4 regions of the Streptomyces sp. NPDC005808 genome follow, and region 1 is predicted to be linked to each of the others. Evidence: riboswitches for the same ligand, from Rfam matches in the RefSeq annotation. Region 1 holds a riboswitch; each other region holds the start of a gene.
The links. A riboswitch is a leader RNA that binds a small molecule or an ion and turns the genes downstream of it on or off. The one in region 1 is predicted to bind cyclic di-AMP.
Positions count from the first base shown of each region.

Region 2: linked by a shared signal. The riboswitch ahead of ACFYPC_RS25310 (transglycosylase SLT domain-containing protein) and the one ahead of ACFYPC_RS21105 (NlpC/P60 family protein) in region 1 are both predicted to bind cyclic di-AMP.
Region 3: linked by a shared signal. The riboswitch ahead of ACFYPC_RS15390 (transglycosylase family protein) and the one ahead of ACFYPC_RS21105 (NlpC/P60 family protein) in region 1 are both predicted to bind cyclic di-AMP.
Region 4: linked by a shared signal. The riboswitch ahead of ACFYPC_RS00445 (C40 family peptidase) and the one ahead of ACFYPC_RS21105 (NlpC/P60 family protein) in region 1 are both predicted to bind cyclic di-AMP.

Region 1 is NZ_JBIAIK010000009.1:81,699-88,686, reverse strand. Features, by position in the region: gene pcrA (DNA helicase PcrA) at 1-1,895, opposite strand, end outside; cyclic di-AMP (ydaO/yuaA leader) riboswitch at 2,354-2,525, shown strand; gene ACFYPC_RS21105 (NlpC/P60 family protein) at 2,533-3,699, shown strand; gene ACFYPC_RS21100 (tellurite resistance/C4-dicarboxylate transporter family protein) at 3,853-4,806, shown strand; gene ACFYPC_RS21095 (hypothetical protein) at 4,850-5,203, opposite strand; gene ACFYPC_RS21090 (NlpC/P60 family protein) at 5,606-6,673, shown strand; gene ACFYPC_RS21085 (LuxR C-terminal-related transcriptional regulator) at 6,707-6,988, opposite strand, start outside.
Region 2 is NZ_JBIAIK010000012.1:87,237-94,224, forward strand. Features, by position in the region: gene ACFYPC_RS25300 (peptide MFS transporter) at 1-770, shown strand, start outside; gene ACFYPC_RS25305 (CocE/NonD family hydrolase) at 786-2,783, shown strand; cyclic di-AMP (ydaO/yuaA leader) riboswitch at 3,216-3,366, shown strand; gene ACFYPC_RS25310 (transglycosylase SLT domain-containing protein) at 3,371-4,105, shown strand; gene ACFYPC_RS25315 (HAD family hydrolase) at 4,409-5,215, opposite strand; gene ACFYPC_RS25320 (hypothetical protein) at 5,214-5,465, shown strand; gene fahA (fumarylacetoacetase) at 5,740-6,978, shown strand; gene ACFYPC_RS25330 (hypothetical protein) at 6,962-6,988, opposite strand, start outside.
Region 3 is NZ_JBIAIK010000006.1:87,233-94,220, reverse strand. Features, by position in the region: gene ACFYPC_RS15400 (cytochrome P450) at 1-451, shown strand, start outside; gene ACFYPC_RS15395 (transglycosylase family protein) at 712-1,599, shown strand; cyclic di-AMP (ydaO/yuaA leader) riboswitch at 1,795-1,959, shown strand; gene ACFYPC_RS15390 (transglycosylase family protein) at 1,964-2,674, shown strand; gene eno (phosphopyruvate hydratase) at 3,114-4,400, shown strand; gene ACFYPC_RS15380 (septum formation initiator family protein) at 4,509-4,985, shown strand; gene ACFYPC_RS15375 (DUF501 domain-containing protein) at 5,155-5,730, shown strand; gene ACFYPC_RS15370 (exopolyphosphatase) at 5,727-6,680, shown strand.
Region 4 is NZ_JBIAIK010000001.1:91,739-98,726, forward strand. Features, by position in the region: gene ACFYPC_RS00415 (aspartate-semialdehyde dehydrogenase) at 1-270, shown strand, start outside; partial or broken gene ACFYPC_RS00420 (transposase) at 584-1,190, opposite strand; gene ACFYPC_RS00425 (8-amino-7-oxononanoate synthase) at 1,712-2,836, shown strand; gene ACFYPC_RS00430 (DUF397 domain-containing protein) at 2,900-3,124, opposite strand; gene ACFYPC_RS00435 (helix-turn-helix domain-containing protein) at 3,134-3,991, opposite strand; gene ACFYPC_RS00440 (ATP-binding protein) at 4,204-4,665, shown strand; gene ACFYPC_RS00445 (C40 family peptidase) at 5,036-5,509, opposite strand; cyclic di-AMP (ydaO/yuaA leader) riboswitch at 5,513-5,677, opposite strand; gene ACFYPC_RS00450 (hypothetical protein) at 6,069-6,377, opposite strand; gene ACFYPC_RS00455 (ATP-dependent Clp protease proteolytic subunit) at 6,385-6,988, opposite strand, start outside.

The sequences.
Region 1 (6,988 bases):
TCCTCGTCGGGGATCTGGTCGGAGTCGGCGACGAGCGCGACCCGCTCGAGGAAGGCCGAGAGCCCGCCCGGGGTCTCCCCCTCGCCGGTCTCCTGCTCGAACTCCAGGGCGACGGCGGCGAGTTCCTGAAGGTTCTCGATCCGGGTCTCGTCCTGCGGGTCGGTCGAGGCCTGCAGCTCCGCGAGGTAGCCGGTGCGTTCCAGTACCGCCTCCAGGACAGTGGCCGGACCCGCTCCCGACTCGACGATCGTCCGCAGGTCCTCCATCAGCGTGTTGAACCGCTTGACCGCGTTCGTGGAGCGGGCCGCCATCCCGTAGGCCTCGTCCACGCGTCGCAGCGCCTGCGGGAAGCTGATCTTCTCGCGCTGTGAGAGGGCGTCGATCATCGCCTCGGCGCGGTCGCCGATGCCGCGCTTGGGGACGTTGAGAATCCGGCGCAGCGGAACGGAGTCCTCCGGGTTGGACAGCACCCGCAGATACGCGAGGACGTCCCGGACCTCCTTGCGCTCGTAGAAGCGGACGCCGCCGACGACCTTGTACGGCAGGCCTACGCGGATGAAGACTTCTTCGAATACACGGGACTGGGCGTTCGTACGGTAGAAGACCGCGACATCGCCGGCCTTGGCGTCGCCCGCGTCGGTGAGACGGTCTATTTCGTCGGCGACGAACTGGGCCTCGTCGTGCTCGGTGTCGGCGACGTAGCCGGTGATGTTCGAACCCGCGCCCGCGTTCGTCCACAGGTTCTTGGGGCGGCGGGATTCGTTGCGCTCGATGACCGCGTTGGCCGCGCTGAGGATCGTCTGGGTGGAGCGGTAGTTCTGCTCCAGGAGGATCGTCGTCGCGTTCGGGTAGTCCTCCTCGAACTGGAGGATGTTGCGGATGGTGGCGCCGCGGAAGGCATAGATCGACTGGTCGGCGTCGCCCACGACGCACAGCTCGGCGGGCGGCAGGTCGTGGTCACTGGGCGGAACGTCCACGGGGTGCTCGGAGGTGCCGACGAGTTCGCGCACCAGGGCGTACTGCGCGTGGTTGGTGTCCTGGTACTCGTCCACCAGGACGTGCCGGAAGCGGCGGTGGTAGTGCTCGGCGACGTCCGGGAAGGCGCGCAGCAGGTTGACCGTCGTCATGATCAGGTCGTCGAAGTCGAGCGCGTTGGCCTCACGCAGCCGCGACTGGTACATGGCGTAGGCCTGGGCGAGGGTCTTCTCGAAGCCGTCGGTGGCCTGCGCTGCGAAGTCCTCCTCGTCGATCAGCTCGTTCTTCAGGTTCGAGATCTTGGCACTGAAGGACTTCGGCGGGAAACGCTTCGGATCGAGGTCCAGGTCACGGCAGACCAGGGCCATGAGCCGCTTGCTGTCGGCGGCGTCGTAGATCGAGAACGACGACGTGAAGCCGAGCCGCTTGCTCTCGCGGCGCAGGATCCGTACGCACGCGCTGTGGAAGGTCATCACCCACATGGCGTTGGCGCGCGGGCCGACGAGGTGCTCGACGCGCTCCTTCATCTCGCCCGCGGCCTTGTTGGTGAAGGTGATCGCGAGGATCTGGCCGGGGTGGACCTGGCGCTCGCCCAGCAGATACGCGATCCGGTGCGTGAGCACGCGGGTCTTGCCGGAACCCGCGCCGGCCACGATGAGCAGAGGGGAGCCGGAGTGCACCACGGCCGCCCGCTGGTTCTCGTTCAGCCCGTCCAGGAGCGCGGCCGCGTCCACGACGGGGCGCGGGGCGCCGTCGCGGTAGTACGCGTCCCGGCTCGGCGGCGCGTCGAAGCGGCCGCCGAACAGGTCGTCCGGAAGCGGCTCGGCCGCTCCGTCCTCGGGCGGCGGCGGGGGCTCTTCCTCATGAGCCCCCGAGGGCTTGAGGTCCGCCAGGAAGCTGTCATCAAAGAGGCTGCTCATCGCTCTCCGAGTCTAGGCGGCCCCACTGACACCCCGCCGCCACCCCGAAAACTCCACCGGAACTCGTGACGGTGCTCAGCGTCCGAGAATCTTCCGGAGCCGGCCGCCCTCCACCTTCGTGCGCCTCCACCCACCTTCGTACTCTCCAGTTCGTACCCCTCCAGAACCATGCCGTCACGTTCAGCGACCGGCCGGACCGGCACGCGCCCCGTCTCGCCGTACGGGTCCACGGCAACCCCCACCGCGAACGGCAAACCTCCGGGTTCACGTGCGCTCCCTCCACCGCTCCACGCAACTCGCCCCATACCCCTCCCAATTGACAACGGACGGCGAAGCGCATGACTAAGGTCACGAAAACGTATCGGGCATTTCGAACATCAACCTTCACAGAAGCCGCACGAGTTGGCTAGCGTGCTGATCAGGCCGCCCGACCCCCACCGGCGAACGTCGCCGGGCCGCGGTGGCCTCCGCCGAATTCGGTGTGCCCTCGTGGCAGCCGGAACCGGGGACCCACCGAACTTGGGGTGAATCGGTCCAACTGCCTTGTCGGGCAGGGACCGTAGGGCAACCCTTCCGAACCACCCGCCCGAACCCGACAGCTAACCCGGTAGGCGGATGATGGAAGGAGTCGCCTCCCTTGGCGTCGCAACGCAAATGGTTCTCGGGTTCGCGCGTGGCGGGCACGGCCCCCGCTCTCGCCACAGCGGCCCTCACGTCCGTGGCCCTGCTCTCCCAGACGGCGAACGCCACGCCCTCCGAAGAGCCCAAGCCGAGCCTCGAAGAGGTCGAGAAGAAGGTCGACGCCCTCTATCGGCAGGCCGAGTCGGCCACCGACAAGTACAACGCGGCCAAGGAGAAGACCACCAAGCAGCGCAAGAAGGTCGACACCCTCCTCGACGACGTCGCGCAGCGCGCGGAGAAGCTCAACACCGCGCGTGAGGAGCTGGGCTCGTACGCCGCGGCGCAGTACCGCACCGGGGCCGCGGCCCCCGACACCGCCTCCCTCCTGCTGGCCGACAATCCGCAGGACTACTTCGACCAGACCCAGCTGATGGACCGTCTGACAACCCGCCAGAAGGCCGCTGTCGACGACTACGTCACGGAGCAGGCCGCCGCGACCGAGGCGCGTACGGAGGCCTCCCAGAGCCTGGAGACGCTGACCACCTCGCAGAGCGCCCTGCAGGCGTCCAAGACCGACGTCCAGCAGAAGCTCGCCCAGGCGCGCGAGCTGCTTTCGCAGCTGACCGCCGAGGAGAAGGCGCGGCTCGCCGCGATCGAGGAGGAGCAGCGCAAGGCGGCCGAGCGCAAGGCGGCGGAGCTGGCGCAGCAGCAGCAGGCAGAGCAGGAAGCAGCCGACGCCGCGGCGCAGGCAGCCCAGGAGTCGCCCTCGAGCGCACCTGCCGGCACCCCCGGCTCGGCCACCACCACCGCCGACGCCGCGTACGCGACGAAGGCGGCCAAGGCCCTCACGTTCGCCCGCGCCCAGGTCGGCAAGCCGTACGTGTGGGGCGCCACAGGCCCCGGCTCGTACGACTGCTCGGGCCTCACCCAGGCCGCCTGGAAAGCCGCCGGCGTCACCCTCCCGCGCGTCACCTACGACCAGGTGACGGCCGGCACGACCGTCCCTCTCTCCGCCGCTCAGCCCGGGGACCTGGTCTTCTTCTACGGCGACGTGAGCCACGTGGGCCTCTACATAGGCAACGGAATGATGATCCACGCCCCGAAGCCGGGTGCGTACGTCCGCGAGGAGTCGATCTTCTACGACGGTGAGTCGGCCATCCACAGCGTGGTACGGCCCGCGTAACGCCTCGCCCGCGCGCCACCTTCCGGACACCTTCCGCGGGGCACGCACGCGTGGAGCACGAAAACGTGCTCCACGCGTGCGTGCCCCGCGTTTTCATCCCCGCACGCGCGTGCCCCGCGGGCAACCCGCCCGAAGCTCCTTAGCATCGGGCGCATGCCAGCCATCTCCCAGCTCCGCGCCTGGTGGGCCGGGCGGCCGCCCGCCGCCGGTGCCGCCGTCATGGGGACCGGCATCATCTCGCTCGGCTTGCATCTGACCGGCTACGAGACGCTGTCCCGTGCCGCACTGGCCCTGGCGTCCGTCGGATGGCTCGCGCTCGCCGCGGACTTCGCCGTACGGCTGGTACGGGACCGGTCGCGCTGGGCGGCTGAGGCGAGCGGGCTCCCCGCGCTCACCGCCGTCGCGGCGACGACCATCCTCGGCACCCGGCTGTCCGCGCTGGGGTGGCAGGAGGCCGCCGAGGCCCTGCTCGCGCTGTCCGCCGCGCTGTGGCCGGTGCTGCTCCTCGTCGTCGTACGGCACTGGAGCCGTCGTATGCCGGGCGGGGTGTTCCCCGTGTGCGTGGCCGCTCAGGGGCTTTCGGTGCTGGGCGCCACCCTCGCTGCCGCCGTGGGCGCGGACTGGCTCGCGCATGCCGCGCTGGTGCTGTTCTGGCTCGGAATCGTGCTCTACGGGGTGGCGTTCGCACGCTTCGACATCAGAGAGGTGGTGACGGGCGCCGGGGACCACTGGGTCGCGGGTGGCGCGCTCGCCATCTCGGCGCTGGCCGGGGCCGAGCTCGTCGCGGCACACGACGTCGACGCGTATTTGTGGAACGACGACGACAACGGCGTCCTGCGCGCCGTCACCACCGCCCTGCTCGTCCTCGGCCTCGCCTGGTACTGCGTCCTGGCCGGCGCGGAACTGGCCCGGCCGCGCCTGCGCTACGACGTGCGGCGCTGGGCGACCGTGTTCCCCCTGGGGATGACGGCGGTGGCGGCTCTGGCGGTCTCGGCAGCCCTGGACGTCTCGTGGCCCGACGGGCTGGGAGAGGTACTGCTGTGGATCGCGGTCGCCGTCTGGCTGGTGGTGACCGCCGGAGCCGTCAGGTCCACAACACCGCGATGAACCGGACCACTCAGGTCCACAACACCTCGTAGAACCAGACCGCTCAGGTCCACAACACCGCGATGAAGATGTTCGCCGTCGTCAGCAGCCCGACGAGCCCGAAGAGACCCTTCTCCACCTGCTCGTCGTCGCGCTTCACATAGACGAGCCCCAGGATCACGATCAGCAACGCCAGTTTCACGCCGATCTTGATGTTGTTGACCGGCTGGTCGTCCGCCTGGTTGAGGCCGACCAGCACGACACCCGTGACCAGCATGGTCAACGCGCCATGCAGCATCGCGGGGACGAAACGGGCCGCGCCCTGGCCCATCGCCTTCATCTGGGTGAGGAAGCCACCGAGGAGCGAGGCGATGCCGATGATGTGCAGGCCGACGAAGAGATGGATGAGTACGTCCATGAGGCCGGAGCCTATTCGTCCACCCCGGCCCCTCTTGTCACCGGCCCACCCCATGTAACCCATAGCACCGTCGCACGCCTGGTTGTCCCGGATTCGCCTCATCGGTCATCACACTCCGTGAAGTCGGCGTCACCGGACAGGAATTATGGTCATTCACGGTCATCGAGTGATCCACTGGCGCCAATTGTGTACATGGCGTTACCCACCCATCACGCTCAGGTTTAGCGTCCTCCACCAGGTGCCCGGCTCCCCGTCGCCGCCCGGGCCAAGGGCGGCAACCGGACACCCCGCCGAAAAGGTCCGGCGGCGGCCCGCTACCCCTGTGCGGGCCGCCGCCGGACGCGTAACCGCTGACCGCCGGGCTTCCGCTCCGGCGGCCGTACGGAAGGATGTGGCGCCCTCGTGGCAGCGCACCGCAAGCCCAGACAGCGCTCGCTCGGCGGAAGCAAGGCCCGCACAGCCGCGACCATCGCCCTCGCGGGCGCGGCGACTGCCACCGCCTTCGACGGGACGGGGTACGCCGAGCCCCAGTTGTCGACGGCGCAGGTGAAGGCCAAGGTCGACAGGTTGTACGAGGAGGCGGAGGTCGCCACCGAGAAGTACAACGGCGCCAAGGAGAAGGCCGGCAAGGCGGCAGAGCGGCTGGGCATACTCCAGGACGAGGCGGCACGCAAGGAAGAGCGCCTCAACTCGGCGCGCGACGCGCTGGGTTCGATCGCCGCCTCGCAGTACCGCAGCGGCGGCCTCGACCCGGCGCTGCAGCTCGCGCTGTCCGACGATCCCGGCCAGTACCTGGAAGGTGCCGCCTTCGCCGAACGCGCGGGCAGCAGGCAGGCAGCGGCCGTGGAGAAGGTCCGCCAGCAGCTGCGGGAGATCGAGCAGTTGCGCGGGGCAGCGCACGTCGAGCTGGCCTCGCTCAAGTCGCGGCAGGCAGAGCTGAAGCAGCACAAGAAGACGGTCAACGGGAAACTCGACGCGGCGCGGCAGCTGTTGGGCCGGCTCAGCGACGAAGAGCGCGCACGGTTCGGGGAGACCGGAGACCCGGGCGACCGCGCTTCGCGCACCTCGACGCGGGACCAGGCCAACGCGGTACCCCCGGCTGGTTCCGTCGCCGCCCCCAACTCCCGTGCGGCAGCAGCCGTCTCGTACGCCTACGGGAAGCTCGGCAGCCCCTACGTGTGGGGCGCCACCGGGCCCGACGCCTTCGACTGCTCCGGCCTCTCCCAGGCCGCGTACCGCGCCGCGGGCATCGCGCTCCCCCGTACGACCTACGCCCAGATCAACGCCGGCCGCCGTGTCTCACGCTCCGAACTCCTTCCGGGTGACCTGGTGTTCTTCTACTCGGGCGTCAGCCATGTGGGCATCTACGTGGGCAACGGCCAGATGATCCACGCCCCCAACCCGAGCGTGCCGGTGCGGCTGGCTCCGATCGACCAGATGCCGTTCGCGGGGGCTGCCCGGGTGGCGTGAGGGCCGCCCCGAACCGTCGTCCGCGTCCTCGGCTCACACCAGCCGACGAGCCGTGGCCCACCGCGTCAGCTCATGCCGGTTCGACAGCTGAAGCTTCCTCAGTACCGCCGAGACATGGGACTCGACCGTCTTGACGGAGATGAACAGCTGCTTGGCGATCTCCTTGTACGCATAGCCGCGGGCGATGAGGCGGAGGACCTCGCGCTCGCGCTGTGTGAGACGGTCGAGGTCCTCGTCGACCGGCGGGGCGTCGGTCGAGGCGAACGCGTCGAGGACGAACCCCGCCAGGCGCGGCGAGAAGACCGCGTCGCCGTC
Region 2 (6,988 bases), on a different contig from region 1:
TACTCGCCGCCCTCCTCACCGTGGCCGGCTATCTGACGATGGACCGCTTCGTCGACCTGCTCACCCTCATCTCGGTGATCGCGCCGGCCGTCTACTTCGCGGTGATGTTCAGAAGCCCCCGCGTGACGGACCCCGAACGCGGCCACCTGCGCCCGTACATCGTCCTCTTCCTCGCCTCGACCGTCTTCAACTTCATCCTCTTCCAGGCGTACTCGACGATGATGCTGCTCGCCGCGTCGAACGCCGAGAGCAGGATCCTCGGTTACGACTTCCCGGCCGGCTGGTACGCCTCCGCGCTCGGCGCCTTCGAGGTCGCCCTCGCGCCCGTCGTCGCCGCGCTGTGGGTCAGGATGGGCCGCAACCAGCCGCACGCCTCCAACAAGATCGCGATCGGCGTCGTACTCGGCGGGCTGTCCTTCCTCCTGATCGTGCTGCCGACGAGCGGCCACAGCAGTGACGACTACCTGATGTCGGCCTGGTGGATCGTCGGCTCGTACCTGCTGCTCGGCCTCGGCGACATCCTCCTCGAAACGTCCGGCATGTCCGCCACCACCAAGCTCGCCCCCGTCGCCTTCTCCAGCCAGACGATGTCCCTCTGGTTCCTGTCCCTCGCGCTCGCCAACGGCATCCAGGCGCAGACCGTGAAGCTCTACGACGACGTCTCCAAGCCGGCCTACTTCGGCGTCAACGGCGCGATCGCGGTGGCCGCCGGCCTCGCCGTGATGGCACTCGCGCCCTGGCTGCGCCGCACGATGCACCCCGTCCACTGAGGTGACCCCATGAGCATGCACATCCGTACGTCCTTCCCCTACCAGTCCGCTCACGAGGACGTCCTCATCCCCCTCCCGGACGGCACGCGTCTGTACGCCCGCATCTGGCGCCCCCTGACCGAAGAACCCGTACCGGCGCTCCTCGAATACCTCCCGTACCGCCTCACGGACTGGACCGCGCCGCGCGACTGGCAACGCCATCCCTGGTACGCCGGCCACGGCTACGCCTCCGTCCGCGTGGACGTCCGCGGCCACGGCAACTCGGAGGGCATGCCGGGGGACGAGTACTCGGAGGTGGAGCTGGCCGACGGGGTGGAGGTGGTCCACTGGCTCGCGTCCCAGCCCTGGTGCTCGGGCCGGGTCGGCATGTTCGGCATCTCCTGGGGCGGCTTCAACTCCCTGCAGATCGCGGCCCTCGCGCCCGAGCCGCTCAAGGCGGTCGTCACGGTCTGCTCGACGGACGACCGCTACGACAACGACGTGCACTACATGGGCGGTTCCGTCCTCGCCGTCGACATGCACGCCTGGGCGGCCACGATGCTCGCCTTCGTCGCCCGCCCGCCGGACCCGGTGCACGTCGGCGAGGTGATGTGGCACGACCTGTGGGTGAAACGGCTGGCGGCGGTCGAGCCGTACCTCCACACCTGGCTGTCGCACCAGACCCGGGACGCGTACTGGAAGCACGGCAGCGTCTGCGAGGACTACGACGCGATCCAGGCCGCTGTCCTGGCGGTGGGCGGCTGGCACGACCCGTACCGGGACACGGTGTTGCGGCTGGTCGAGAATCTGCCACCGGATCGCGTACGGGGCCTGATCGGCCCCTGGTCGCACCAGTACCCCGACAGGGGCCTGCCCCCCGGCCCCGCGATCGGCTTCCTCCAGGAGACCCTGCGCTGGTGGGACCACTGGCTGCGCGACGGGGACACCGGCGTGATGGCGGAACCGCTCCTGCGCTCGTACGTCATGGACTCGCACCGCCCGGCAACGGTGTACGACACGTTGCCGGGCCGCTGGGTGGGCGACGAGGCCTGGCCGTCCCCCTCCGTGACACCGGTCTCGTACGGCCTCCCGGGCACATCGCTGCTGATCCGCTCGCCGCAGCACACAGGCGTCGACGCGGGTCGGTTCTTCCCCTTCGGGAACGACGCGGATCTGCCGCCGGACCAGCGGGAGGAGGACGGGCGGTCAGCGTGCTTCGACTTCGAAGTACCCCACGAGACATGGGTGTTGGGCCGTCCGAAGGTGCGCTTGCGGCTGACTTCGGAGGTCGGGCGCGGCCAGGTGATCGCCCGGCTCTGCGACGTGGCGCCCGACGGCTCCTCCACGCTCGTCACCCGGGGGGTACTGAATCTGTCGGCGCGCCATGGCCGTCACCAGACGGTCCCCTGGAAACCGGGCTCCACGGAGGACGTGGTTCTCGAACTGAACGGCATCGGTTACGCGTTCCCGCCCGGTCACCGGATCCGTCTCGCGATCTCCTCCGCCTACTGGCCCTGGATCTGGCCCCAGCCGGGCTCGGAGGCGGGCTTCACCCTGGACCCGGCGGGCAGCACCCTCGAACTTCCACTACGGGCAAGGCAGTCGGCGTTCCCGATCTCCTTCGAGGAGCCGGAGGAGTCCGAACCCCTGGGAGTGGTCGTGCCGGCGACTTTGGACGAACCCCGCCCCGAACGCCTTGTCGTGCGCGACGTGGCCAAGGGCGAGTGGCGCCTCGAAGTCGACCCCCGCTACGGCGGTACCCGCCTCTATCCCGACGGACTCGAATTCACGGAGGACGCGGTGGAGACGTACACGATCAACGAGTCGGATCCGCTGTCGGCCCGCACCCGCTCGACATGGTCGATCCGTCTGCATCGCCCGGACCTGCCGTGGGACGCGCGGGTCCGGGCGACTTCCGAAATCTCCTGCGACGCCGATGACTTCATCACCTCGAACGAGGTGATCTGCCGGGACGGGGACGAGGTGGTCTTCCACCGGACTTGGGAGAAGAGGATCCCGCGGACGGCGGGGTAGGCGGCGGCGGAGTCCTCCGCCGGCAGCGGGGGCCGGTCGACAGGGGGACCGGTTGGCCGGGGGGACCGGTCGGCAGGGGGACCGGTCGGCCGGGGAGACCGGTCGGCAGCAGGGCAGCGGCCACCACCGCGAGTTGCCCGTATTGACCCTGATTGACTTCGGTGCCGCTTTGTTCATGCTTGGTCGCGTGAAATGGGTCACGTCCGGACAAGATCGACACCCCGGCCCGCCCCGCAAGGCCTCGCAATTACCCATTCGCGAAAGCCAAGTTGAGTTTCTTATTCCGGGCACAATCGGACGATTCCCCCTGTTCTGTGCGCAGGCGAAAGCGATCTACACCGCCAAATCGGGCCTTGTTCCAGACATGTGCTCTCGCATACGTTCACGTCGTTCCAGGCGGAACGCCGAATCCTGCCGCCGCCCGGAACCCCACCCATCCAGACGCTCACGGCAGGAGCGGGGGACCCAGGTAAGCCGCCGATCCGGACACCGGAACGGCTAGGGGTGAAGCCGCACCCACCACGCGGCCGGGCAGCTCCCGCCCGAACCCGACAGCTCACCTCGCAGGCGCCGGAGAGGAATTCGCCATGCCCGCACGAGGCAAGCACCGCCGCCCCAGGACCAGCCACCTCACCCGCGGCATGGTCGCCGCCGGAACGGGCGGAGCCGCGCTCGCACTTCCCCTGGTGAGCGCGACCGGCGCGCACGCCGCTACCGCGACCAGTGTTCCGGCTCAGGCAACCGCCGCGACGAAGGCCGCTCCGGCCGCCGTCCCCGACGTCAAGCTCGTCACGTACAAGGTCGTCGCGGGCGACACCCTGTCCAAGATCGCGCGGGAACACACCACGGACGCCGGCTGGCAGGCGCTCTACAAGGCCAACGCCGCGGTCATCGGCTCCGACCCGGCGCTGCTCCGCCCGGGCACCACCCTGACCGTGGGTACGAAGTCCGGGGCGTCGACCGCCTCGACCGCCAAGTCCGCGGCTACTCCTGCGACCTACAGCAACGATCTCGACGGCTGGATCAAGGAGTCCCTGGCCGTCATGGCCGAGTCCGGGATCCCGGGTACCTACGACGGCATCTACCGCAACATCATGCGCGAGTCCGCGGGCAACCCCGCCGCCATCAACAACTGGGACTCCAACGCCGCCGCAGGCACCCCCTCCAAGGGTCTTCTCCAGGTCATCGACCCGACCTTCGCCGCCTACCACGTGGCCGGCACCTCGATGGACCCCTACGACCCGGTCGCGAACATCACGGCGGCCTGCAACTACGCCGCGGACAAGTACGGCTCGATCGACAACGTCAACGGACCCTACTGACAGGGCAGTTCAGACGTACGTACGACTGTGATGGGGTCTGCCCCGGGCAAGCGGGCTCGCCCGGGGCAGACCCACCCGCGCCGCCCCCCGGCGCCGCAACCGGCAACCCCCACGCCGGATTCCCACGTCGAGTGCTCAGACGGGACAACCACGCCGGATTCCCATGTCGAGCGCTCAGACCGAATGGCCGGGCGCGGAAACCCAGGCGGGAAACCCGGGCGGGAGGGCCGGGCGCGGAAACCCAGGCCGGATGGCCGGGCCGGATGGCCGGGCCGGATGGCCGGGCCGGATTCCTAAGGGCCGCTAGCTGAAAAGTCGCTCGAGGACCACCGCGATCCCGTCCTCCTCGTTCGACAGCGTCACCTCATCCGCCACCGCCTTCAGCTCCGGATGGGCATTGGCCATGGCCACGCCCCGCCCGGCCCAGTCGAACATGGGGATGTCGTTGGGCATGTCGCCGAAAGCGATCGTGGCGGAGGCGGTGAGACCGAGGTGACGGGCGGCAAGGGCCAGACCCGTCGCCTTGGTCACGCCACATGGCTGGAGTTCGACGGTCCCCGGCCCCGACATGGTGACGGTCGCCAGCGAACCAGCCACCGCCCGCGCCGTCATCGCCAACTCGTCGTCCGACAGGAACGGGTGACGGAGCAACACCTTGCTGATCGGTTCCGCCCACAGGTCGTCGCGCCGCCGCACCCGCACCGCCGGGAGGGTCGGGTGCGGCATCACATACCCCGGCTCGGTGAGCGTGAGTCCGTCCACACCGTCCTGGTCCACGGCCGCGTAGACCTGCCCGACCTCCGCCTCGATCTTGCCGAGCGCCGTCTCGGCCAGCTCCCTGTCCAGGGCCACCGACCACAGCAGACGGTCCGCCCCCGCGTCGTACAACTGTGCCCCCTGCCCACACACCGCCAGCCCCTGACCGCCGAGTTCATCGAGCAGCGGTCGCACCCTCGGCGCGGGCCGCCCCGTCACCACCAGATGCCGGGCACCTGCTGCCATGGCCTTCGCCAACGCGGCCCGCGACCGGTCGGAGAGCGTGTCGTCGCCGCGCAGCAGCGTTCCGTCCAGATCGGTGGCGATAAGTGAATATGCAGTCGGAGCGGCCATGATCCGAAGAATACGGATCGAACGACACATCGGCCCGGCGCGAACCGGACGACGTCCGGTATCCCGTCAGCAACGCCGTTCACCGCACGGGGACTACGAGCGCCACGAGCGGTACGGCAACCGCCTCCTGGGCATCTACGACGCCTACCGTGGCCACAACCTGTCCGGCGACGCGCTGTGCGAGTTCGGCGAACAGCGCCGGCCGTACGAGGCCAGACGGCCGCCCCCGGGAGCGCCATGGACAGCGTAACTGGACACCCTCGAAAGAGACTTATGGGGCATTACGAACCCGCCAGCCCGCTGTCGGATCAAGTTCACCCCCCGTAACGTGTGCCGCGCCCAAACAGAACACCTGGAACCCGTGGACGCCACGGATCACGCAGACCACGCGTTCCACAAACTCCACCTGCCACCAGATCTCCCGCATGTCCTGCATACCCTGCATGTCTTACATGACCCGCATGTTCTGCATGTTCTGCATATCGCGTACGTACCCCGCAAGCCACGAGAGCGAGGCACCCCCGATGCCCCCCTTCGATGTCCCAGAGAGCGATCCCTTCGGCCCGCACAACCTGCCGTACGGGGTGTTCTCCCTGAACGACCCGCCCCCGAACGGCCCGGCCACCGCCACCGATCGAACCGTCGGTGTCCGCCTCGGCGACCACGTACTCGACGCGGGCGCGGCTGCCCGGGCACTCGGCTCCCCGTACGCGGAGCTGCTCGCCCGACCGACCCTGAACCCCCTCCTCTCAGCCGGCCGCACCGCCTGGTCCGACGTCCGCCGCGCCCTCACCGCATGGGTGACGGTCCCGGCTCACCGCGAGACCCTCGAACCCCACCTCCACCCCCTCTCCGGGGTGACCCTGCACCTCCCCTTCGAGGTCGCGGACTACGTCGACTTCTACGCCTCCGAGAACCACACCCGGAACGTCGGCCAGATCTTCCGCCCCGACGCAGCCGACTCCCTCACCCCCAACTGGAAGCACCTGCCCATCGGCTATCACGGCAGGTCCGGCACCATCGTGGTGTCAGGAACGGACGTGGTACGCCCCTCGGGCCAGCGCAAGGCACCCGCTGACGCGACCCCCGTCTTCGGCCCCTCCGTCCGGCTGGACATCGAGGCGGAGGTCGGCTTCGTGGTCGGCGCCCCCTCGGCCATGGGCACCCCCGTCCCCCTCGCCGGCTTCCCCGACCACGTCTTCGGCCTGTGCCTCCTCAACGACTGGTCGGCGCGCGACATCCAGGCCTGGGAGTACGTCCCCCTCGGCCCCTTCCTGGGCAAGTCGTTCGCCACCTCGGTGTCCGCGTGGATCACCCCGCTCGACGCCCTGACCGACGCCCGGGTCGCACCCCCCTCACGCACGCACCCCCTCCTCCCCTACCTGGACGACTCCGCGGAGGAACCGGGCGGCTACGACCTCCGCATCTCCGTCGCCATCAACGGCCACGTCGTCTCCGAGCCCCCCTTCTCCACCATGTACTGGACGGCCGCCCAGCAGTTGGCCCACATGACGATCAACGGCGCCTCCCTCCGCACGGGCGACCTCTACGGCTCCGGAACGGTGAGCGGCCCCTCCGACTCCGAGCGCGGCTCCCTCCTCGAACTCACCTGGAACGGACGGGACACCCTCGACCTCCCCACCGGCAAGCGCACCTTCCTGGAGGACGGCGACGAGGTGACACTGACAGCGTGGGCTCCGGGACCGGGCGGCGCGCGCGTGGGCCTGGGCGAGGTAACGGGACGAATCACGCCGAGCACCTGAGCGTCTCCCC
Region 3 (6,988 bases), on a different contig from region 1:
GCTTGCCGCCGGGGAGAGCGGACTGCTGGAGACCGGCGTCGAGGAACTTCTGCGCTACGACGGCCCTGTGGAGCTGGCCACTTGGCGGTACGCGACCGAGGCCGTGCGGCTCGGCGGGCAGGACATCGCTCCCGGCGACCCCGTCCTCGTCGTACTGGCGGCTGCGGACCGTGACCCCGGGCGTTTCGAGCAGCCGGACACGCTCGACCTCTCCCGCCGTGACAACCAGCACCTCGGCTATGGGCACGGCATCCACTACTGCCTCGGTGCGCCCCTCGCCCGGCTGGAGGGCCAGACCGCGCTCGCCACCCTTCTCACCCGCCTCCCCGACCTCCAACTCGCAGGGGATTCCGCCGATTTGCGCTGGCGCGGCGGGCTCATTATGCGTGGATTGCGCACGCTTCCAGTGGAGTTCACGGCTCCGCTCCAGTTGTCCGCCGGGCGGGCTTGAGGGACTTCGGGGTTCGCGAAAAGCTGACGATCAATCAACATTGTGATCTTCACGTGATCTACGCTGCATCGACTTGTGACAAGCGTTCGAGTGCGGATACGTTCAACGAACAGCGCGGATCATGCGTCGCAGACGTCGGCTGACGTCGCCGCATGTCGCTGTAGTCACCTGCTGTCACATGAAAGGGCTTCCGCATGCTCACCGGGAACGGCCGTCATCGTCGCCCCCGTCAGGCCCCGGCTCTCATTGTCGCGGCAGGAGTGACCGGATCGGCCATCGCGATCCCGTTGCTCGGTGCCACGAGTGCGAGCGCGGCCGACACCACCACCTGGGACCGCGTCGCGGAGTGCGAGACGGGTGAGTCCTGGAGCGAGAACACCGGCGACGGGTACTACGGCGGCCTGCATGTGACCCAGTGGGACTGGGAGAACTACGGCGGTCTTGAGTACGCCCCGAGCGCCGACCAGGCCAGCCGCTCGCAGCAGATAGCCGTCGCCGAGAAGATCCTGGACGGCCGGGGACTCGTCGCCTGGCCCACCTGCGGACCCCTCTCCGGGCTCAGCAAAAACTCCGCCTCGGTGGAGGTCGACACGGGCGTGGCGGGCGACTCGTCGTCCGGCGCGTCCGGTTCCGCGGACCCGTCCGCATCGTCCACCCCCTCTCCGACCGCCTCGCCCTCCACGGACGCGACCGAGGGCACCGGAAGCTCCACCAAGTCCGACACTCCGGACGCGGAGGCGAGTGCGGCAGCGAGCCCGGACACGAGCGCGGACACGAGCACGGACTCAAGTGCCACGAACGGTGATGAATCGGATAAGTCCACTCCGGCCGACGAGTCTTCGAGTGCGCCCGAAGATGAGGCGACCGGCGCCGGGCGTCACCGCGGTGACACCGCCGCCGAGGGCGCGACCGACGGCCGTACGGATGATGCCGCTTCGGGACGGCATGCCTCACGTGACTCCGACGCGGCTCGCGCTGTCGTCGACGGCTCGTACGTCGTTCAGGCCGGCGACAGTCTCTCGGCCATCGCCGACGCCCTTGGTCTCGACGGCGGATGGACCGAGCTGTACGCCGAGAACAAGGAAACGGTCGGCGCTGACGCGAACCTCATCCTGCCCGGTCAGAGCCTTGCAGTTGGTGCTGAATAGGGCGAAAAGCGGCGGGAGTTCACGTCATGTTTCGCCATGGAATGTCCACTTTGGCGAGAATGAGAGATGGATCTCAGACCCCCTGATCGTCTTTGATATTCCGCCGATCGCCTGTCTACGGTCGTGACCGCTCGCCACCGCGGGCCCCGACGGTCGCAACGCCGAATCCTGCCAACGGCCGTACGGGAACAGTCGTCGCGTCAAGCGCCGTAGGCAGGAGCGGGGGACCCAAGGTAAGCGCCGCGCCCGGTAGTTGACCGGGAGTGGCTTGGGGTGAAGCCGTGCACCGAAGCGTGCGCGACCGGGCACTCACCCGCCCGAACCCGACAGCTCACCTCGTAGGCGTCGGTGAGGGGATCACTTCATGCTGCGTTCGTGCAAGGGCAAGCACCGTCGCCCGACCGTTTCCAATCGGGTCACCCGTCTCGCCACGCTCGCCGGGGTGACCGGAGTCGCCGTTGCCGCCCCGCTGATGGCGGCCGGCACCGCCTCCGCCGCCACCACCTCCGAGTGGGACACCGTCGCCCAGTGCGAGTCCGGTGGCAACTGGTCCATCAACACCGGCAACGGGTACTACGGCGGCCTGCAGTTCTCCGCCTCCACCTGGTCCGCGTACGGCGGCGGCTCGTACGCCTCCACCGCCGACCAGGCCTCCAAGTCCCAGCAGATAGCCGTTGCCGAGAAGGTTCTGGCCGCGCAGGGCAAGGGTGCCTGGCCGAACTGCGGCACGGGCCTGTCGAACGCCGCGAACGACGCGGGCAGCACCACGCCTGCGCAGCCGAGCTCGCAGAGCACGCCGAGCTCGCAGAGCACGCCGAGCTCGGGGACCGACGAGCAGCGCGCCTCGCGTTCCACGGAGCGTGAGACCGCCAAGAAGGAGACCGTCGAGACCCCGACCGGTAAGACGGTCGAGAAGGGCGACGGCGAGTACAAGGTGAAGAAGGACGACACCCTCAGCGAGATCGCCGAGGCGAAGAACGTCAAGGGCGGCTGGCAGAAGCTGTTCGAGCTGAACAAGGACATCGTCGACGACGCGGACTTCATCTACCCGGGTCAGCAGCTCCACCTGAGCTGACGGCCGGGGTCGCCGGCCGACGGCGGTCGGCCGGCGACTTACAGCCGGTTCGTGCTTGAACCGCAGCTCGCCGGCTTACGGCTGGTTCGTGCTTGAACCGCAGCTCGCCGGCTTACAGCCGGTTCGCAGTTGAACCACAGCTCGCTCCTATACGTGGTCTCCATACTGAAGGCCTCGTGTGGGTCACCCCCGTCCCCCACGGGCTCCCCGCTCCGGTGCGTGTTCCCCCGTACGCACCGGGGCGGGGCTTTCTGCGTTTCCGGCAGCAGTCCCTCTCTCGCCGCCCCTCTTTCGTCACCTTTTTGTTCCGTTCGGGAACAATATTTACTCTCAGTTCTGCCCAAGAGGGGGTAGACCGGCTGGCCGATCCCTCGGAGCCGGTTAGGCTCATCCCGCGGGGCTGCCAGTCCCGCGTACCCGCGTCACATCCCAGAAGGAGATGCTCGTGCCGTCCATCGACGTCGTCGTAGCCCGGGAAATCCTCGACTCGCGAGGCAACCCCACCGTCGAGGTCGAGGTCGGCCTCGATGACGGCAGCACCGGTCGTGCCGCCGTCCCGTCCGGTGCCTCCACCGGCGCCTTCGAAGCCATCGAGCTGCGCGACGGTGACCCCAACCGCTACGGCGGCAAGGGTGTCGAGAAGGCCGTCCTCGCCGTCATCGAGCAGATCGGCCCGGAGCTCGTCGGCTACGACGCCACCGAGCAGCGCCTGATCGACCAGGCGATGTTCGACCTGGACGCCACCGACAACAAGGGCTCGCTCGGCGCCAACGCCATCCTCGGCGTCTCCCTCGCCGTCGCCCACGCCGCCTCCGAGGCCAGCGACCTGCCCCTCTTCCGGTACCTGGGCGGCCCGAACGCGCACCTGCTGCCCGTTCCGATGATGAACATCCTGAACGGCGGGTCGCACGCCGACTCGAACGTCGACATCCAGGAGTTCATGATCGCCCCGATCGGCGCGGAGTCCTTCTCCGAGGCGCTGCGCTGGGGCGCCGAGGTCTACCACACCCTCAAGAAGGTGCTGAAGACCAAGGGCCTGTCCACCGGCCTCGGCGACGAGGGCGGCTTCGCCCCGAACCTGGAGTCCAACCGCGCCGCGCTCGACCTCATCATCGAGGCCATCAAGCAGGCCGGTTACGTCCCCGGCGAGCAGATCGGGCTCGCGCTCGACGTCGCCGCGTCGGAGTTCTACAAGGACGGCAAGTACGAGTTCGAGGGCAAGTCCCGCTCGGCCGCCGAGATGACCGAGTACTACGAGGAGCTCGTCTCCGCGTACCCGCTGGTCTCCATCGAGGACCCGCTGTACGAGGACGACTGGGCCGGCTGGAAGGTCATCACCGACAAGCTGGGCGACAAGGTCCAGATCGTCGGCGACGACCTCTTCGTCACCAACCCGGAGCGCCTGGCCCGCGGCATCGAGGAGGGCTCCGCGAACGCCCTGCTCGTCAAGGTCAACCAGATCGGCTCGCTGACCGAGACGCTGGACGCCGTCGAGATGGCGCAGCGCAACGGCTTCAAGTGCATGATGTCCCACCGCTCCGGCGAGACCGAGGACGTCACCATCGCCGACCTCGCCGTCGCGGTGAACTGCGGTCAGATCAAGACCGGCGCCCCGGCCCGCTCGGACCGCGTCGCCAAGTACAACCAGCTGCTGCGCATCGAGGAGATCCTCGACGACGCCGCCGTGTACGCCGGCCGCAGCGCGTTCCCCCGTTTCAAGGGCTGAGCCCGGGCTTCGTAGGAAGCGTCGTACGTACGTCCCCGTACTCGGTCCCGTACCGTGTGCGGGGACGTACGCACGTGCAGGCAGGGACGGATCGGGGAGGCGGGACTCATGGCCGTGAAGGACCGGGACCGGTTCTCCACCGCGACCAGGCTGAAGCTGCTCGGCGAGCAGACGGCGGCCCGGGTCTACCGCTCCCAGACCAAACGGCAGGCCCGCCGCTCCCGCCTCACCGGCCGGGCGGCCCTGCTCGCCCTGGTCCTCTGCTCCCTCGTGGTGGCCCTCGCGTACCCGATAAGGCAGTACGTGTCCCAGCGCGCCGAGATGTCCGACCTGGTGCGGGAGCGGGAGCAGGCCCGCGCGCGGGTCGAACAACTGCGTGACCTCAAGGCGCGCTGGCAGGACGACGCGTACGCGGAGCAGCAGATCCGGGATCGGCTGCACTATGTGATGCCGGGGGAGACCGGCTACATCGTGATCGATCCGGAGGCCGCGAAGCAGTCCCGCGTCGACCAGGGGGCGGCCGACCGTCCCTGGTACGCGAACGTGTGGGACGGCGTGGACAGGGCCGACGCCGCCGACCGGTGAACGAACCGATCGATCGACCGACTGAGCCGGCGGACGGACCGGGGCGACCGATCGACTGAGTGGATCGGCAGACCGCCAGACCGCCAGACCGCCAGACCGCCAGACCGCCAGACCGCGAGACCGCCAGACCCGTTTGACCGACTGACCAGAAAGACATGTGACTCACGGCATGGAAACGCCACCGCCGCCCACCCCGCGCACCGAGCCGACCGACGCGGACGTCGAGGCCTTCAAGCAGCAGCTGGGGCGACCGCCGCGCGGGTTGCGCGCGATCGCGCACCGCTGTCCCTGCGGGCAGCCGGACGTGGTGGAGACGGCGCCCCGCCTTCCCGACGGGACGCCGTTCCCGACGACGTACTACCTCACGTGCCCGCGTGCCGCCTCCGCGATCGGCACGCTGGAGGCCAACGGGGTCATGAAGGAGATGACGGACCGGCTGGCGAGCGATCCCGAGCTGGCCGCCGCGTATCGCGCCGCTCACGAGGACTACATCGCCCGGCGTGACTCCATCGAGGTCCTTGAGGGCTTCCCCAGCGCGGGCGGCATGCCGGACCGGGTGAAGTGCCTCCATGTGCTGGTGGGCCACTCCCTGGCGGCGGGCCCTGGCGTGAACCCGCTGGGCGACGAGGCCATCGCGATGCTGCCGGAGTGGTGGCGCAAGGGGGCCTGTGTGGTTCCGTCACCCGAGACCGCGCACCAGCCCGGCGCCCACCCCTCCCGCGCCGAAGAGGAGGCCGCCAAGTGACCCGTGTCGCCGCCGTCGACTGCGGTACGAACTCCATCCGCCTGCTGGTCGCCGACGCGGACCCGGCGACGGGGGAACTCGTCGACCTGGACCGGCGTATGACGATCGTCCGGCTCGGCCAGGGCGTCGACCGGACCGGGCGGCTCGCCCCCGAGGCGCTGGAGCGCACCTTCGCCGCCTGCCGCGAGTATGCGGCGGCCATCAAGGAGCACGGCGCCCAGCGGGTGCGGTTCGTGGCGACCTCGGCCACCCGTGACGCCGAGAACCGGGACGAGTTCGTGCGCGGGGTGCTCGACATCCTGGGCGTCGAGCCCGAGGTCGTCACCGGTGGCCAGGAGGCGGAGTTCTCCTTCACCGGCGCGACCAAGGAGCTGACCGGGCGGGACGACCTCCCCAAGCCCTACCTGGTCGTGGACATCGGCGGCGGGTCCACCGAGCTCGTCGTGGGAGACGAGCAGGTGCAGGCCGCGTCCTCCGTGGACATCGGCTGTGTACGGATGACCGAGCGCCACCTCGTGCACGACGGCAAGGTCAGTGACCCGCCGACACCCACCGAGGTCGAGGCGATCCGTGCCGACATCGAGGCGGCCCTGGATCTGGCCGAGCGGACGGTGCCGCTCCGCGAGGCGCGCACGCTGGTCGGGCTGGCGGGCTCGGTCACCACGGTCTCGGCGATCGCGCAGAACCTTCCCGCGTACGACTCAGCCGCCATTCACCACTCCCGGGTCTCCTACGACCGGGTCCGCGAGATCACCGAGTCCCTGCTGGCCTCGACGCACGCCGAGCGCGCCGCGATCCCCTCGATGCATCCGGGCCGCGTCGACGTCATCGCCGCCGGTGCCCTCGTACTGCTCGCGATCATGGAGCGGATCGGCGCGGCGGAGGTCGTGGTCAGCGAGCACGACATCCTGGACGGCATTGCGTGGAAAGCGGCAGAAGAGCTCGAGTAGCACTTCACCTGCGATGCCCGACGGGTCGCCCGGGTCGCCCGGGTCGCCTGGGTCGCCCGGGTCGCCTGGGTCGCCGGGTCGCCCGGGTCGGCGCGGAGCCGTCGGGTGGCCTCTCCTGAGCAGGTCGAACAACGTATGAGCGCACTTGAGGGGTCTGGAAAACGCGTCCGCGACACGCCGCCGGAAAAGTTCGTGAAGTTCTTCACAAGGAAAAGGGCCCTGTTGGACGAGGATTTCGATCCGTCGGCCCCTCCGGGCGGCTCACCCGGCGGGGGAGGGTGCTCACGGGAGCGTCCGGGGCGTGTTTC
Region 4 (6,988 bases), on a different contig from region 1:
GACTGCGAAAGACCTGTGGATGTCGTGGCGCTGACCAAACTGTTCGCGGCCCAGCCCGAGGCCGAGGTCTGGACGGACCGGGTGCCGACTCCGCGGACGGTGACGGCACGCCCCGACCACGTGCACGTCGGCCGCGTCCGGGTGGACCCCGAGCGGCCGACCCGGGCTCTGTTCTGGCTCGTCGCCGACAACCTGCGCATCGGCGCCGCGCTCAACGCCCTGCAGATCGCCGAACTCGTCGTTGCGGGTGGCCCCACTTCGGCCGTTTGAGCCGGCCCCGTCGAGTGCCTGTGGGGGAGCGACTTCCGGCCTGAGTCTGCCTCGGGTTCCGGCCTGCGCGGCCCCGGCCGCCTACTGATCGGCTCGGGAGCGGGGCATCGCTGCGTGCGTCCACTGAACCAGGCGATCAAGCACCGCCAACACGTCTTCTTGGCGCTGAGCCGGAAGAAAAGGCCACGCCAACCCCGCCGGCGGGGACAACGACACGACTGCCAGACGCGCGACGGCCAGGGCACGGGTCTGTCAAACGAACGGCTCTGTCCTGTAATCGGCTCTGTCCCGTGATCGGGGGAGCGCTGTGTGGTCACTGGAGGGGGATGCGGTGGCGGAGCAGGGGAACCCGGCTCGGCCGGGCATCGGCCTCATGATCTGCTTGGTTCGTGTGTTTCCGCCCTCGGTGCGGCCGTTGTGGTACCGGAGGGTGGGTCCGGCGTCGACGGCGGCTCGGTCGAGTTCGAGGCCGTTCGCGAAGGAGTGCAGGTGGGGCAGGTCAGCGGCGCGGACTGTGGTGATCCAGTCGGTGAGCTTGGTGTCATTGCCCTCGGCTGAGGTGAGTAGCTGGCGAACTCGCTGGTGAGGCGGGCGAGTTCGGTCATCTCGGGGCAGGCCTCGGTGAGTTCCCGCAGGAGTGCGGTGTCGTCGCGCAGGTTCTCGGGGCGGGTGAGCAGGAGGCGGGTGAAGCGCTGCGGGGTGGTGACCGGCTTGTCGCCCTCGGCGCGGCCCTGGGTGATGTAGCGGTAGAGCAGGTTGAGGCTGCCCGTGTAGCCCAGTTCCTTGATCTACCGGAAGAGCTGGAGGACGGGGACGGCCGGGTCCTGTGCGCGGCGGGTGGGCAGGTGGTCGCGGTAGGGGTCGACGAGCGTGGGCTTGTAGCGGGGTGCGCTGCGGTCGCCGGTGGGCTCCTTCATGCGGACACTCTGGCTCGGCTGGATGGCGTGCAGGTGACCGCGTTCATGGTGCGGCACGCCGCGGACGCCGGGAGCGTGTGGTCGGCGAAAGCGCTACGCGTACCGGCTCATGAGCGGATACGGGTCTGCGTAAGGTCCGGCTGTACTTCGCTCGGTCGGCAACGCTCACGCTGCTGGCCAATGCTGGAACGCCGGACCAGGTCCTAGCGGATTGGGCCGGCCACACGTCGGCAGCAACGACCAGGAAGCACTACATCAAAAAGAACCCCAAGACCCTTGGGGCGGCCCGTGACGTGCTCGACAAGCTGCCTTCCCTGGACGCGGCCGTGAGAAACGACCTTCGGTCTAGGGTGTGATATAGCCTCTGACCTGCGTTGATTCCCTGCTTGATAACTCGACGTGTGGGTATTGCCACATCCTGGGTGGCCGGGGCGGCCGCTAGGGTCTGTGCACTGCCTACAAAAACCACGGCCACAAGAGCACCGGCGGCACAGCACCCGTCCCTCCGGTCCGGAGGAGGACCCATGGCGTTCGGCTGGATCGACGAGCAGGCTCAGGCGCGCCGTCGGGCCGGACTCGTCCGCACCCTGCGCCCGCGTCCCGCACACTCCCCGCTGCTCGATCTCGCGAGCAACGACTACCTCGGACTCGCCCGCCACCCTGAGATCACCGAGGCCGCCGCGGCAGCCGCGCGGACGTGGGGCGGCGGAGCCACCGGCTCCAGGCTCGTCACCGGGACCACTGAGCTCCACGGCGAACTCGAACGCGAGCTGGCCGACTTCTGCGGCTTCCAGTCCGCGCTCGTCTTCTCCTCCGGCTACGCGGCCAACCTCGCCGCCGTCACCGCGCTCGCACCGCACGGCTCCCTCGTCGTCTCGGACGCGGGCAACCACGCCTCGCTGATCGACGGCTGCCGACTGGCCCGCGGCACCACCCAGGTCGTGGCACACGCCGACCCCGACGCCGTGCGCAAGGCGCTCGGCACCCACAAGGGACCCGCCGTCGCCGTCTCCGACACGGTGTTCTCGGTGGACGGGGACGCGGCGCCGCTGGCCGCTCTCGCCACCGCCTGCAGGGAGTTCGAGGCCGGGCTGATCGTCGACGACGCGCACGGACTCGGCGTGCTGGGCGACGGCGGCCGGGGCGCTCCCCAGGCGGCGGGCCTGGCGGGCGCCCCGGACGTCGTCGTGACGGTCACGCTGTCCAAGTCGCTGGGCAGCCAGGGCGGCGCCGTCCTCGGCCCCGCACCGGTGATCGACCACCTGGTCAACGCGGCGCGCACCTTCATCTTCGACACCGGTCTCGCGCCCGCGGCGGCGGGCGCGGCCCTCGCGGCGCTGCGACTGCTGCGCCGCGAGCCGGAGCGTGCGGCACGAGCCCGCACGGTCGCGACGGCGCTCCACAGCGGCCTGACGGCCGAAGGCCTGGAAGCGGTACGACCCGACGCCGCCGTCGTCTCCGTGCGTGCGCCGTCCCCCGAACGGGCCGTACGGTGGGCCGCCGACTGCCGCGAGGCGGGACTCGCTGTCGGCTGCTTCCGCCCACCGTCCGTGCCCGACGGCATCTCCCGGCTGAGGCTGACCGCACGCGCGGACCTCACCGACGCACAGATCGAGCACGCGGTACGGGTGATCGGCTCAACCCGATGATGCTCGGTCCTCTTCGATGACGCTCATCCCGTGGCGGTGATGCTCAGCCCAGGGCGACGATGCTCAGCTCAGTCCGGCGATGAATCCCTCCCAGGTGGCGGGGGTGAACAGCAGGGCGGGACCTGCCGTGTTCTTGGAATCGCGGACGGCCACGAGTCCGGACCAGATTCCTGGGCCCGGCCGGGCCGTCTCGACGCAGTTGTTCATCCCCGTACTTCGGCTGCTGCGCAGCCAGCGCACGTCGTGCAGCGAAGTACTGGAAGGTACGTACCGAGGCAGTGCAGACATGGTGCCTCCTTACGCGCCGTCACCTATCACGGCGATGTAATCCAATGAGTCCTCGGGCGAAAGGGCTTGGATCTGAAGAGCGTTGAAGGCCTCGCTGTAGGCCTCTAGGTCTTCTTTCCGTTCGAGATAGAGGCTACTCGTCAAGTGGTCTAGAACAACCACATCCAGATCAGATGTGTTCGGAAATGAGAAGATAACGAAAGGTCCTGTGACTCCGATATGAGCCCCGGCGGCGAACGGGAGAACCTGAAGCCGCACTTGGGGCAGGGTGGCGGCCTCCCGCAGCCGGTGCAGCTGGCGTGCCATGACTTCCGGACCGCCGACGTCCCGTCGTAGGACCGCCTCGTCCAGGACGGCGCTCAGTTTCAGCGGCGGATTCGAACGCAGCACGTCCTGCCGGGCCAGGCGCACCTCGACGAGCGTGTCGAGCTTGCCGTCCTCAAGTCCCCCTACGGCGGCCTGCGTCACCGCACGGGCGTACTCGGGCGTCTGCAGCAACCCCGGCACCACGCACGTCTCCAGTGTGCGCATTTCGCTGGCCTGGGACTCCAGACTGATGAAGTCGCGGTACGCCGGCGGCAGGACACCCCGGTAGGCATGCCACCAGTGGTGCCGTCCGTCACCCTCCGCGCCCGCCAGTGCGACCAGGAGATCCCGTAACTCGGGTTCCTCGACGGCGTACGCGTCCAGGAGCCGTTCCACGTCGGGGGGTTTGACACCGCTGGTGCCCGTCTCGATCCGGCTCACCTTCGACTGGTGCCACCCCAGGAGGCGGGCCACCTCGCCGCTGGTGAGACCCGCGCCGACGCGCAGGGAGCGCAGTTCGGCACCGAGCTTACGGCGGCGTACTGCGGGACCGTTCTGCATGGCCGTACTCCTTACTCCTTCCGAGCCGCCCAAATACGGTCCTCCGTCGCAGAGTTCACCGCTTCGAGCGACAGATATATGCATATCTCCGTGGATCGCACCCGTGACGGGCCTGGTAATGGCAGTCTGGCGCGAAGCACCAGTCCGGGACCGTACTCGAACCATCCGCTCCGTGTCGGACCCCGGTCCCGTGGGAAAGGGACGACCGCGCCATGGCAGACCACCAGGAAGCATCCGTCACTCTGCCGAGCGATCCAGCCTCGGTCTCCGCTGCCCGGAGATTCGTCGCCGAAGTGCTGGCGGAATGGGGTCTGCCGAGTGACTCCGAAGTCGCCGACACCGTACGCCTGATCGTGTCCGAACTAGCCACCAACGCCGTCCAGCACACTTTCGGGCAGTCGCCCACCTTCAGAGTGGACGTCCGCCTCGACCGGGACGAACACCTGCGCCTCGGCGTCACCGACAGTCACCCACGGTTCCCCAAACGGCTGCCCGCCGCCGTCCAGCAGGACAACGGGCGCGGCATGGTGATCATCCGCTGGCTGACCGCCGAGTGCGGCGGCAGACTCACCGTCCGGCCCACCCGTGAAGGCGGCAAGACCATCGCCATCGAACTGCCCTGGACGGCGCCGGCCGAGCCGGTGGTGACGGCGGGGGGGCCGCAGGAGCCCTGAGGACCATGGAGAGGACCACGGAGACAGAGAAGGCAGCGGCACGCGCTCACGCGGCTGGGTCTGATCCTCTTCCGCGACTTTCCGCGACTTTCCGCGATCGTCTGCGATCGTCCGCGATCCTCCGCGGCGGACGAGGAGCACCGATCCGCTGAACGCGGGCATCTGCACATACAGGCCGGGGTGGGTGGGCCAGGAGGAGACCCGGTCGATGGCGGGTTCGGCGTTCTGCTGGAACAGCGCTCGGCGCACGGCGGCGGGCGCGTGAAGAGGGCGGCGGCCATGGGTGGACGACTCACCGGTTCGTCCCCGTTCAAGCCAGGTTTCGCGTCCCGTGGGGGTGGCGGCGTGGGCCGTCACCCCCACGGACGGGTCAGCTGACCCGTCCGTACCAGACGCTCTTCGTCCAGATCTTCTGGAGCTTTACGACCTCACCCGACTTCGGGGAGTGCCAGATCTTTCCCTTCCCGGCGTAGATGCCGACGTGATACACGCTCCGGCCCGAGTGGAAGAACACCAGGTCTCCGGCCTTGCGCTTCGAGGCGGAGACATGGTGGGTCTTGTTGTACTGCGCCGCGGCCGTACGAGGCAGCTTCTTGCCTGCCTTCTTGTACGAGTAGAGCGTGAGCCCGGAGCAGTCGAAGCGGCGTGGCCCAGCGGCGCCGTACTTGTACGGGGAGCCCTTCTTGGAAGCCGCGACCTGGAGTGCCTTCGTCGCCGTAGTGGCCGCCTGAGCGTCGGATGCGACGCCCGGGACCACGAGGCTGCCGCCCACGGCGGCGATGGTGAGGGCCGAGGCCGTACCGGCCCTTGTCCACAGCGACGGGACGTGATTGAGCGCAGTCATGCGCAACCCTTCGTCAACCGCCTGTGAAGGATGACCTGTCGGATTCGGGCTGGCGAAGTAGCCCGGCCGCGTGGTGCGGCTTCACCCCAAGGACCGCCCGGATGTCTCCGGCGGACCGTCGTGCTGGGTCCTCCACTCCTGCCGATGCACATCTGTCGACCGGTCATCCGGGCGGCGGCAGGACTCGGCGTCCGCCCGGACCGCCCCGCCGCTGCGGCGGGGGCTTGTCGTCGCAAGGGATCTTCACGCATAGATGTCGGAAAGTCCGAGCGGAATCGGCAGTTTGTGGGCTTACTCACCACTCACCCGTTCGGGTGGACACTCTGCCGTTCGAGCGAGTGTCCAGAAGGCCGACGACGCCCGTACCAGCGACGGAGGGCTCAAGTCCGCATCCGCGCTACGCGCGTTGCGCAACTTCTCCGCGCCGTTGAAAGGACCCGCGTCTACGCCGATCGGGGGTACACCATCCGGGCCGTTTGAAGCCCGGGCCGGACGCCTCGCGGATCGACGTGTGCGGCGGCCCGGGGTGCCTATGCGTCAGCCGCACGGTGTGACTGCGTCAACTTTCGGCACGGGGTGGCAGGGTGACGCGGGCCGCCCGCCGTTCGCCGTCCAGGACGCGCAGCGCCTGTGCCAGGGTCGGGGCGTGCACCTCGCTCTCGCCACGCTGGTGCATCAGCGCGAGGGCGTCCCGCAGCGCCGTCGCCTTGGCCACCAGAGCCTGAGCGGCCCTCAGCCCTCGGTAGGTGTCCCCGGGGCGGGCCGGGTTGATGCGGCCGAGCAGGTCGACCACGTCCAGGTAACGGTCTATCAACTCCGCTTCCGCGCGCGTCAGTGCGGGCAGCGGCGGCAGTTCGGGTGGGAGCATCGGCCGCTCACCTCGCGCCGGGTGTGGGCCGAGGAGCCTTGCGGCTCGGGATGACCCCGTCGATCAGCCCGTACGCGAGCGCCGCCGGCGCGTCCAGAATCTTGTCCCGTTCGATGTCCGCGGCGACCCGCTCCGGACTCTGACCTGTGTGCCGCACGAGCATCTCCTCCAGCATCCTCCGAGTACGCGTCAACTCCTCGGCCCGGATGGCCAGATCAGAAGCCTGCCCCTGGATCGGCTCGGGAAACGACGGCTGGTGGATCAGCACACGCGCACCCGGCAGCGCGAACCGCTTTCCCGCCGTACCGCCGGCCAGCAGCACGGCCGCTGCCGACGCGGCCTGCCCGAGGCAGATGGTCTCCACGTCACAGGTCACGAACCGCATCGTGTCGTAGATGGCGGTCATCGCGCTGAACGAGCCGCCGGGGGAGTTGATGTACAGCGAGATGTCCCGGTCCGGCTCCACGTGCTCCAAGTGCATGAACTGCGCCATGACGTCGTTCGCCGAGGTGTCGTCGATCGGCGTCCCGAGGAACACGATCCGCTCCTCGAACAACTTCGAGTAAGGGTCCAGGGTTCGTTGCCCCGAACTCGTGCGTTCGGTGAACTCG